2 regions of the Cobetia sp. 1CM21F genome follow, and region 2 is predicted to be linked to the other one. Evidence: riboswitches for the same ligand, from Rfam matches in the RefSeq annotation. Region 2 holds a riboswitch; the other holds the start of a gene.
What was found. Region 2 has a riboswitch for thiamine pyrophosphate ahead of thiC (phosphomethylpyrimidine synthase ThiC). Riboswitches for the same ligand answer to the same signal wherever they lie in the genome.
Positions count from the first base shown of each region.

Region 1 (4,306 bases), on a different contig from region 2:
CGTGGGCGGCAGTCGTCAGGCTCATGCAATTTGTGTCGAGCGTCGTTGCGTCTTTCGGTTACGCGATCTTGCGGTCTTGCGGTAGTTACTCGAAGCCCCGGCGTGTCAGCTCAGGCGTGTCAGCCGGTCGCGGTGCCAGGGCATCAGGGCGCGCAGCAGCGCATCCAGCGAGAAATAGAGCAGCAGGGAGAAGGCGACCAGCACCAGCAGGGCGGCGAACATCAGGTCGATTTCCATGCGCGCGTTGGCGTTGAGCATCAGATAGCCCAGCCCCTGACTGGCACCGGCCCATTCCCCGATGACGGCGCCGATGGGGGCGGCGGTCGCGGCCATGCGAATGCCGGAGGCCAGTGCCGGCAGCGCGGCGGGCAACTGGATGTGGATCAGCCGGCGCCATGGGCTGGCACCCAGGGTATGGGCAAGATCCAGCCAGCCCTGCTGGGTCTGGCGCAGGCCGTCGTAGCCGGTGGAGGCGACCGGGAAATAGATGATCAGCGTCGCCATCACCACCTTGGACAGCATGTCATAGCCGAGCCACAGCACCAGCAGCGGCGCGATCGCGAACAGCGGTATCACCTGGCTGATCAGCAGCATCGGCAGCAGGGTGCGGCGCAGGCGGGGAATGAAGGCCAGCGCCAGCGCGGTGGCAAGGCCGAGCAGAATGCCCAGCACCAGCCCGGCCAGTATCTCGCTGATGGTGACGCCAGCGTGATGGGCCAGCAGCGGCGCCTTCTGGATCAGCACCTCGAGCACGGCCTGCGGCGTGGGCAGAATGTAGGGCGGTACGGCGGTAACGGCAATGACCAGCTGCCAAAGCCCCAGCAGGAGCAGCGCGCTGATGACGAGGTGACGCATGGCGTGCAGACGTTTCATGCGGCCTCCTCGCTATCACGCAGGCGGGCGATCAGTTGCGCCTGCGCCGGTGGCAGGGCCGGGTCATCCAGCGGCACCGGGCGTGCGGCGCCAAGCCCCGGCAGGCGTTCCAGCTCGGCGCCGTGACCCGGGAGGCTCGACGGGCGCAGCACCAGCAGTTGATCGGCGAGGCGCAATGCCTCCAGCGGGTCATGGGTCACCATCAGGACGGTGCGGCCCTTGAGCAGGCGGCTGGCCAGATCATGCAGCTCCAGACGGGTGATGGCATCCACCGCCGAGAATGGCTCGTCCATCATCACGACCGGCGCCTGCTGGTAGAGCGTGCGGGCGAGGGCGACGCGCTGGCGCTGACCGCCGGAGAGGGCGTCCGGCCAGGCCTGCTCACGGCCCTCGAGCCCGACCGCGGCCAGCAGTTCATGAGCGAGTTTGCGATTGCGCGGCCGCCGGCGCAGGTCATCGCCCAGCCACAGGTTGTCGATGACGCGCCGCCACGGCAGCAGCAGGTCCTGCTGCGCCATCCAGGCCACGCGGTCGGTCAGCGGCTGACCGTCATCGGTGGCGAGGTCGAGCTGGTGGAGATCTGACATCTCCAGACCGGCCAGCAGGCGCAGCAGCGAACTCTTGCCGCAGCCGGAGCGTCCCAGCAGTGCCGTCCAGCTACCGGCTTCCAGACGCGCGGAGATATCGCGGAACAGCGTGTGGCCGGCGTAATCGATTCGTGCGTTGTTGAGGGTGAGTCCCAGCGACACAGGCAATTCCGTGGTCAGGCGGCGTGCCGGCAGGAGGAAGCAGGTGACGCGCCATGCAGGGCACGCGTCGGGGATTCCCTCCGCCGGTATCAACCGGATCAGGTTCCAGGGGTTGTCGCGCGACGTATCGCTGCGGCTCTCAGCCCATCCTCGGGCACCCCCATCCAGGTCGACAGTGTAACGTCACTCTCTTGCCGGTGTCTTGTCCGACGCGGGTCAGGGGCGGGGGGCGGGTCCGGTGAGCAGGGCAGAGGTGGGCAGGGCAGAGGTGGCGTGCGAAACGGACTATGCCGATGTGCCACGCCTTGGGTATGCTGAGCTTTACTGTAACAAGACGTGTAGCCCAAGGAGATCATCATGCCCGACACACCGGATCTCTCGACCTGTTCCAGTTATCCCGTTCCCCCACGGCGGCCGAGCACGGCTGAGGCCGTGGGCGAGCCGCGTCCCGTGCCCAGGGGCTGGCCCGAGGAGTCACTGACCCGCCGGCTCTCGACCTATCTGGGTCAACCCCTTGAGCCGTTGGCACTCGCCTGGCCGGATAGCGCCAACTGGCTATGGCGCCAGCGTGGCGGCACGCCCGGCCTCATCAAGCTGGCGCGCACCGGGCCAGACCATGACCCCTTCTGGCGCGCCATGCGCGGGGTCTTCGGCGCCGATCGCTGGGCGACGCCGGAGGGGCTGACGCGACTGGCGGGCGCCTTGCCCGCGCGCCTGCCGATTCCGCCACTGCCCCTGACCTTTCTCGGGCGTCTCGATGGCGCGCCCATCTGGCACCTGCCGTGGTCCAGCGGGCAGCCGAGTGATCTCAGCATCACCTTCTGTGAGCTGCTGGGCGACCAGCTCGGTCGCCTGCATCAGGATACGCTGTCGGGCTTCGGTCAGCCGCTGGCGCAGCCGATGCCGCTATTGCACTGGAATACCCGCGTCACGCGCTTTCTCGCCCATCACCCGCGTCGCGCGGAGCTTGGCACGCTGCTCAAGCGCACCTTCCCGGCACCGACTCGCGCGGTGTGGTGTCTGCCGGACATGCGCGCCGATCAATATCTGTGCGCCGCCACCGGCTGGGTATGGAGCGATTGGGAAGCGCTGGTGTGGGCGCCGATCGAGTTCGACTGGGCGCTGGTGGAGTTGCTGCTGGAAACGCCGGAGCAGCGTCAGGCCTTTATGAAGGGCTATTCGCGCCATGGGCGCATGATCGATCTCGATGGCCAGCGTGAGCTGTGCCGTGCGCTGTTGTGGGCGATGGAGGCCTTCGGCCCGCGGTCCTATGCTGAGCTTGCGGCAGCCCCTGCCTGGGTCTCGCCGCGCAGCCTGGCGTGAAATCCGCGTGCTGCACGCTGCAAGTACATGAAAGGTGTGAAATTTCTCTGCAGCCCCATCGCTGACATGGAATACTGTGGGTGAGTCGTCGTGGACGTCACTCGAGATCTGATGTAGGGCTTGGCGGGGGAGCACTCGTGGTAGAGAACCTGAATTATTATTTCTTGCTGGCAGGCACGCTGATCGCCTTGAGCGTGTTGGCCAGCCGCGTCTCGGCGCGTCTTGGCATGCCGCTGCTACTGCTGTTCCTCGGCCTTGGCATGCTGGCGGGTGAAGATGGCGTGCTGGGCATCCAGTTCGATGACGCCTCATCCGCTTACATGATCGGCAACCTGGCGCTGGCGCTCATCCTGCTCGATGGCGGCCTGCGCACGCGGCTGTCCACGTTTCGTGCCGGCCTGAAGCCGGCGCTGGTGCTGGCCACCGTCGGGGTCTTCATGACCAGCGGCCTGGTGGGCCTTCTGGCCATGTGGCTGTTTGATCTCACCCTGATCGAAGGCCTGCTGGTCGGGGCCATCGTCGGCTCCACCGATGCCGCGGCGGTCTTCTCGCTGCTGGGCGGTCAGGGCGTTCACCTCAATGAGCGTGTCGGTGCGACGCTGGAAATCGAGTCCGGCACCAACGACCCGATGGCGATCTTCCTGACCATCACGCTGGCCGAGATCCTGACCGGTCAGCTCTCCGGCGTCGCGTCGGGCATCATGAGCTTCCTGCTGCAGTTCGGTGTCGGCGCCGCCATGGGGATCGCCGGCGGCTGGCTGATCGCCCGTCTGATGCGCTATCTGGACCTCGCGCCCGGCCTCTATTCGCTGCTGGCGCTGGCGCTGGGCCTGAGCCTCTTCGCCACCACCAACGAGATGGGTGGCAGCGGTTTCCTTGCCATCTATCTGTGTGGCCTGATGATCGGCAATCACCCCGGGCGGCATCTGGAGCACATCCTGCCGGTGCATGATGGTATGGCGCATCTCTCGCAGATCGTGCTGTTCCTGATGCTGGGCCTTTTGGTCTCGCCCTCGACCATGCTGCAGTTCGCGCTGCCGGCCGCCATCCTCAGCGTGGCGCTGATTCTGGTGGTGCGCCCGCTGGCGGTCATCCTGTGTCTCAAGCCGTTCTTCCGCTTCCGCTGGCGCGAGCTGTGGTTCATCAGCTGGGTCGGGCTGCGAGGGGCGGTGCCGATTGTGCTGGCGATCTTCCCGGTGATCACCGGGGTCGAGAATGCCGGTCTCTACTTCAATGTCGCCTTCTTCGTGGTCATCATCTCGCTGCTGGTACAGGGCTCGTCGCTGGCGCCGATGGCGCGCAAGCTGCGGGTGGTGGTGCCGCCGGGCGCACAGCCGAGTCGCCGCAACCTGCTCGGCATC
Region 1 is NZ_JALNTQ010000002.1:560,628-564,933, reverse strand. Features, by position in the region: gene MSG32_RS08035 (ABC transporter permease) at 106-873, opposite strand; gene MSG32_RS08030 (ABC transporter ATP-binding protein) at 870-1,622, opposite strand; TPP riboswitch at 1,681-1,794, opposite strand; gene MSG32_RS08025 (hypothetical protein) at 1,980-2,945, shown strand; gene MSG32_RS08020 (potassium/proton antiporter) at 3,083-4,306, shown strand, end outside.
Region 1: linked by a shared signal. The riboswitch ahead of MSG32_RS08030 (ABC transporter ATP-binding protein) and the one ahead of thiC (phosphomethylpyrimidine synthase ThiC) in region 2 are both predicted to bind thiamine pyrophosphate.

Region 2 (4,306 bases):
ACGAAAACGCCCCGACCATCACTGGTCGGGGCGTTTTTTGTGTCGCTCGGAAAGTCATCCTTCCTGTGTGTCAGGCGCTTGCCTACACCTCCTGATAGAGCTGGCTGCCTTCACGCTTGAACTTGTCGGCCTGCTCCTGCATGCCGGCCATCACGCTGTCGGCATCGCCGGTCAGGCCATGTTCGTTGGCGTAATCACGCACTTCCTGGGTGATCTTCATCGAGCAGAACTTCGGCCCGCACATGGAGCAGAAGTGGGCGACCTTGGCCGAGTCCTTGGGCAGCGTCTCGTCGTGGAAGCTGCGCGCGGTGTCCGGGTCCAGGCCCAGATTGAACTGGTCTTCCCAGCGGAACTCGAAGCGTGCCTTTGAGAGCGCATTGTCACGGCGTTGCGCGCCCGGATGGCCCTTGGCCAGATCGGCGGCATGTGCGGCGATCTTGTAGGTGATGATGCCGGTCTTGACGTCGTCCTTGTTGGGCAGGCCCAGGTGCTCCTTGGGGGTCACGTAGCAGAGCATGGCGCAGCCGAACCAGCCGATCATCGCGGCGCCGATGCCGGAGGTGATGTGGTCGTAGCCCGGGGCGATGTCGGTGGTCAGCGGGCCGAGGGTGTAGAAGGGCGCCTCGTCACACTCGCTGAGCTGCTTGTCCATGTTCTCCTTGATCAGGTGCATCGGCACGTGACCCGGGCCTTCGATCATGACCTGGACATCGTGCTGCCAGGCGATCTTCGTCAGCTCGCCGAGCGTCTCGAGCTCACCGAACTGGGCGGCGTCATTGGCATCGGCCACCGAGCCCGGGCGCAGGCCATCGCCCAGTGACAGGCTGATGTCGTAGGCCTTGCAGATCTCGCAGATGTCCTCGAAGTGGCGATAGAGGAAGCTTTCCTCGTGATGCGCCAGACACCACTTGGCCATGATCGAGCCGCCGCGCGAGACGATGCCGGTCACGCGGCTGGCGGTCAGTGGCACATAGCGCAGCAGGACGCCGGCGTGGATGGTGAAGTAGTCGACGCCTTGCTCGGCCTGCTCGATCAGCGTGTCGCGGAAGATCTCCCAATCGAGGTTCTCGGCCACGCCATCGACCTTCTCCAGCGCCTGATAGATCGGCACCGTGCCGATGGGCACGGGAGAATTGCGCAGAATCCATTCACGGGTCTCGTGGATGTTGGCGCCTGTCGAGAGGTCCATCACGGTGTCGGAACCCCAGCGGATCGCCCAGGTCATCTTGTCGACCTCTTCCTCGATGGAGGAGGTGACCGCCGAGTTACCCAGGTTGCCGTTGACCTTCACCAGGAAGTTGCGACCGATGATCATCGGCTCGCTTTCCGGGTGATTGATGTTGGCGGGAATGATCGCGCGGCCGCGCGCGACTTCCTCACGCACGAATTCGGCGGTGATCTCGTCGGGCAGGTTGGCGCCGAAGCTGTGGCCCGGGTGCTGGTGGCCCAGAATGCTCTCGACGGATTCGCTGCCCTGATATTCCTCACGCAGCGCGATACGACGCTGATTCTCGCGAATCGCGATGTATTCCATCTCGGGGGTGATGATGCCCTGGCGCGCGTAGTGCAGCTGGGTGACATTCTTGCCCGGCAGGGCGCGACGCGGGCGGTGGTCCAGCTCGAAGCGCAGGGACGACAGGCGCAGGTCGGCCTGGCGCACGCGGCCATATTCACTGCTCAGTTGATTGAGCTGTTCGGTATCACCGCGTTCCTCGATCCACTGCTCGCGCAGCGGCGCCAGGCCCCGGCGGATGTCGATCTCGACCGCCGGATCGGTGTAGGGGCCGGAGGTATCGTAGACGACGATCGGCGGGTTCTCTTCCAGGCCGCTGGAGGTCTGGGTCGGCGAGCAGCCGATCTCGCGCATGGGCACGCGGATGTCCGGACGGGAGCCTTCGATATAGATCTTGCGCGAGCCGCTCAGCGGCGCGATGGCGGCGGCGTCGACCTGTGCTTCGCTGGCGAGGTGGCGGCTGCCATCCTTGCGACCGGCACGCGCGCGTGCCTTGGGGGCAGCCTCAGGCTGCGAGGCGAGCGGTGACTCGGCGGCGTTGGTGGTTTGCGGGTCTTGTGTCGTCGGGGCAGTGCTCATGCAGGTCTCCTCAAAGGGCGACGTCACGGCTGACGTCATCATGGGAAGACCGTGCGCAGGGAGAGGATGGTCGTCGCCGACTCCTTGCCAACAGGTGGCCCGGGAGCGAGGCGGCCGCGCGCAGCGGCTGGCCATCAGCTTGATTCCTACGCCGGTCCTAACCGGTTCAGGTTCCACGGGACCCCTTGCTGGCAAGCTCGCGCGTCAGGGCGGCGAAGCATGCATGCAGGATCTCAGCCGGTTCCACCGGCACCCCGTCAAGCGTGTTCAGATTTCAATGCGAGGGTGTTGCCCGAAGCGTCAGGCTTGCCACGGGGAGCATTCTCGCATCCAGGCTCTGTTGGCCTGTCAGCCATGCCATCCACGGAGGATGGCGTCATCCCGAGCGGCTCATGGCGAGCGCCGGGACGTCAGTCTGTCATGCCTCAAGCGCGATCGAGGCCCATCTGCCAGAAGTCGATCTCGAGTCGCGTGGCGTCCCGGAAGACATCGACCAGTTCACCCAGTCGGCGCTCCGAGACTTCCGAGAGTCGCGCATCCAGCCATTCACGTTCGGCTTCGACGGCTTCCTTGAAGTCATCGCTTGAGTACATCGCGATCCAGTCCGCGTACGGATTGTTCTCGATCTCGGTGGTGTCCTGATCGAGCAGCCACTCGGCGATCTCGCCGTAGCCGATCAGGCAGGGCGCGAGCGCCACGTGCAGATCGAGCAGGTCGCCGCGCTGGCCGCAATCGAGCACGTAACGGGTATAGGCCAGGGTAGCGCGGGATTCCGGCAGCTCGCTCAGGTCATCCTCGCTGATGCCCCACTCGCTGCAGTAGCCGATATGCAGATCGAGCTCGGTATTGAGGATGGTGTCGAGACTGGCCGTGGCCTGACGCAGCTCCGCGAGGGTGCGGCTCTTGTAGGCGGCCAGCGCCCAGGCACGTGCGAAGTGGATCAGGAACAGGTAGTCCTGCTGCAGGTAATGGCGGAAGGACTCCTCCGGCAGACGACCTTCGCCCAGCTGGCGAACGAAGTCGTGCTCGAGATAGTCACGCCATTCCTCGGCGCAGGCACTGGTCAGGTCGTTGAAACTAGGCATGACGCATCCCTCGGTGAGCGTGCTGACGACCCGTGATGGGGCGACAGGTCTCTGGCGCAAGCATGGCCAGTACCGGAACAGGAGCAGGGGAAAAGCGGGGGAGGTGCCGACAGTCACCGTGAGAAAGTGGTGACGATATCGAGTGGCATCGCTTCGCGCTTGATCCCTACGCCGGTACTAGCCGGATCAGGTTCGGCGGGATCGTCATTCACGCAAGGACATCGCCTGCGCATGACATCTCAGCCGGTCTTACCGGCACCCCGTCAAGCTGTGACATATGAGTCACGATGCAGCGAGTGTAACAGCCCTGCAGCGCAGAAGAAGGGCAGTGTGAGCAAAAATGCATACGACTTTGGGAGGCATGCCGAACGTGTGAAGAGCCTCAAGCGGGTTTGTAGAAAGCCGTGAGCGGGTTCATGGAAAGTCTCAAGCGGCAAGGTCGGCCATGAGTGCCGGCAGGTGGCGCGCCAGTCGCGCAAGGTCACGTGGCTCATCGACATCCCAGCTGATCGGCAGGCAAGCGGCCGTTCTCCCCGCCCGTGCCAGCAGCGCCAGAGTGTCCCGGCAAACATGGGCATGGCACCAGCGGGGCAGCAGGAAGGCTTGCGGGCAGGGCGCCTTGAGGCCAATCAAGCCATAGCCGCCATCGTCGGTGGGCTGCAGCACCGCGTCGTGAGTGCGCAGTCTGTGGGCTGCCTCGCGCAGCCGCTGGCTGTCCAGCGCCGGCAGGTCGGAGCCCATCAGCAACACCGGCCCCTCGGGCAGATGTCGGGCCATGGCCCGGGACATTCGCTCACCGAGCTCCCCCTGCGGCTGTGCCTCGAAGGTGAGGTCGGCAGAGGCATCGACAACGCTTCGCAGCCGGGCTTCCAGCGCTGCCCGCAAAGCCGCCTGTTCAGGTGCCTGACTCGACGACTCGGCAGAGGCCGTCAGCATCACCACGACCTTGCCGAGGCGCGCGGCGCAGGCGTGGTCAACGATATGGCTCAGCATCCGCGCATAGAGTCGAGCTGCGCCCTCGGGGCCGAGTGCGGGGATCAGGCGTGTCTTGCAGTGGCCGGCGATGGGCAGGCGACCGAAGATGATGAGAGTCGGGCGCACCTCTGACGCGGCATAAGCTGTGGGCAAG
Region 2 is NZ_JALNTQ010000001.1:199,066-203,371, forward strand. Features, by position in the region: gene thiC (phosphomethylpyrimidine synthase ThiC) at 83-2,092, opposite strand; TPP riboswitch at 2,219-2,359, opposite strand; gene tenA (thiaminase II) at 2,518-3,177, opposite strand; TPP riboswitch at 3,324-3,450, opposite strand; gene MSG32_RS00790 (TIGR04282 family arsenosugar biosynthesis glycosyltransferase) at 3,604-4,305, opposite strand.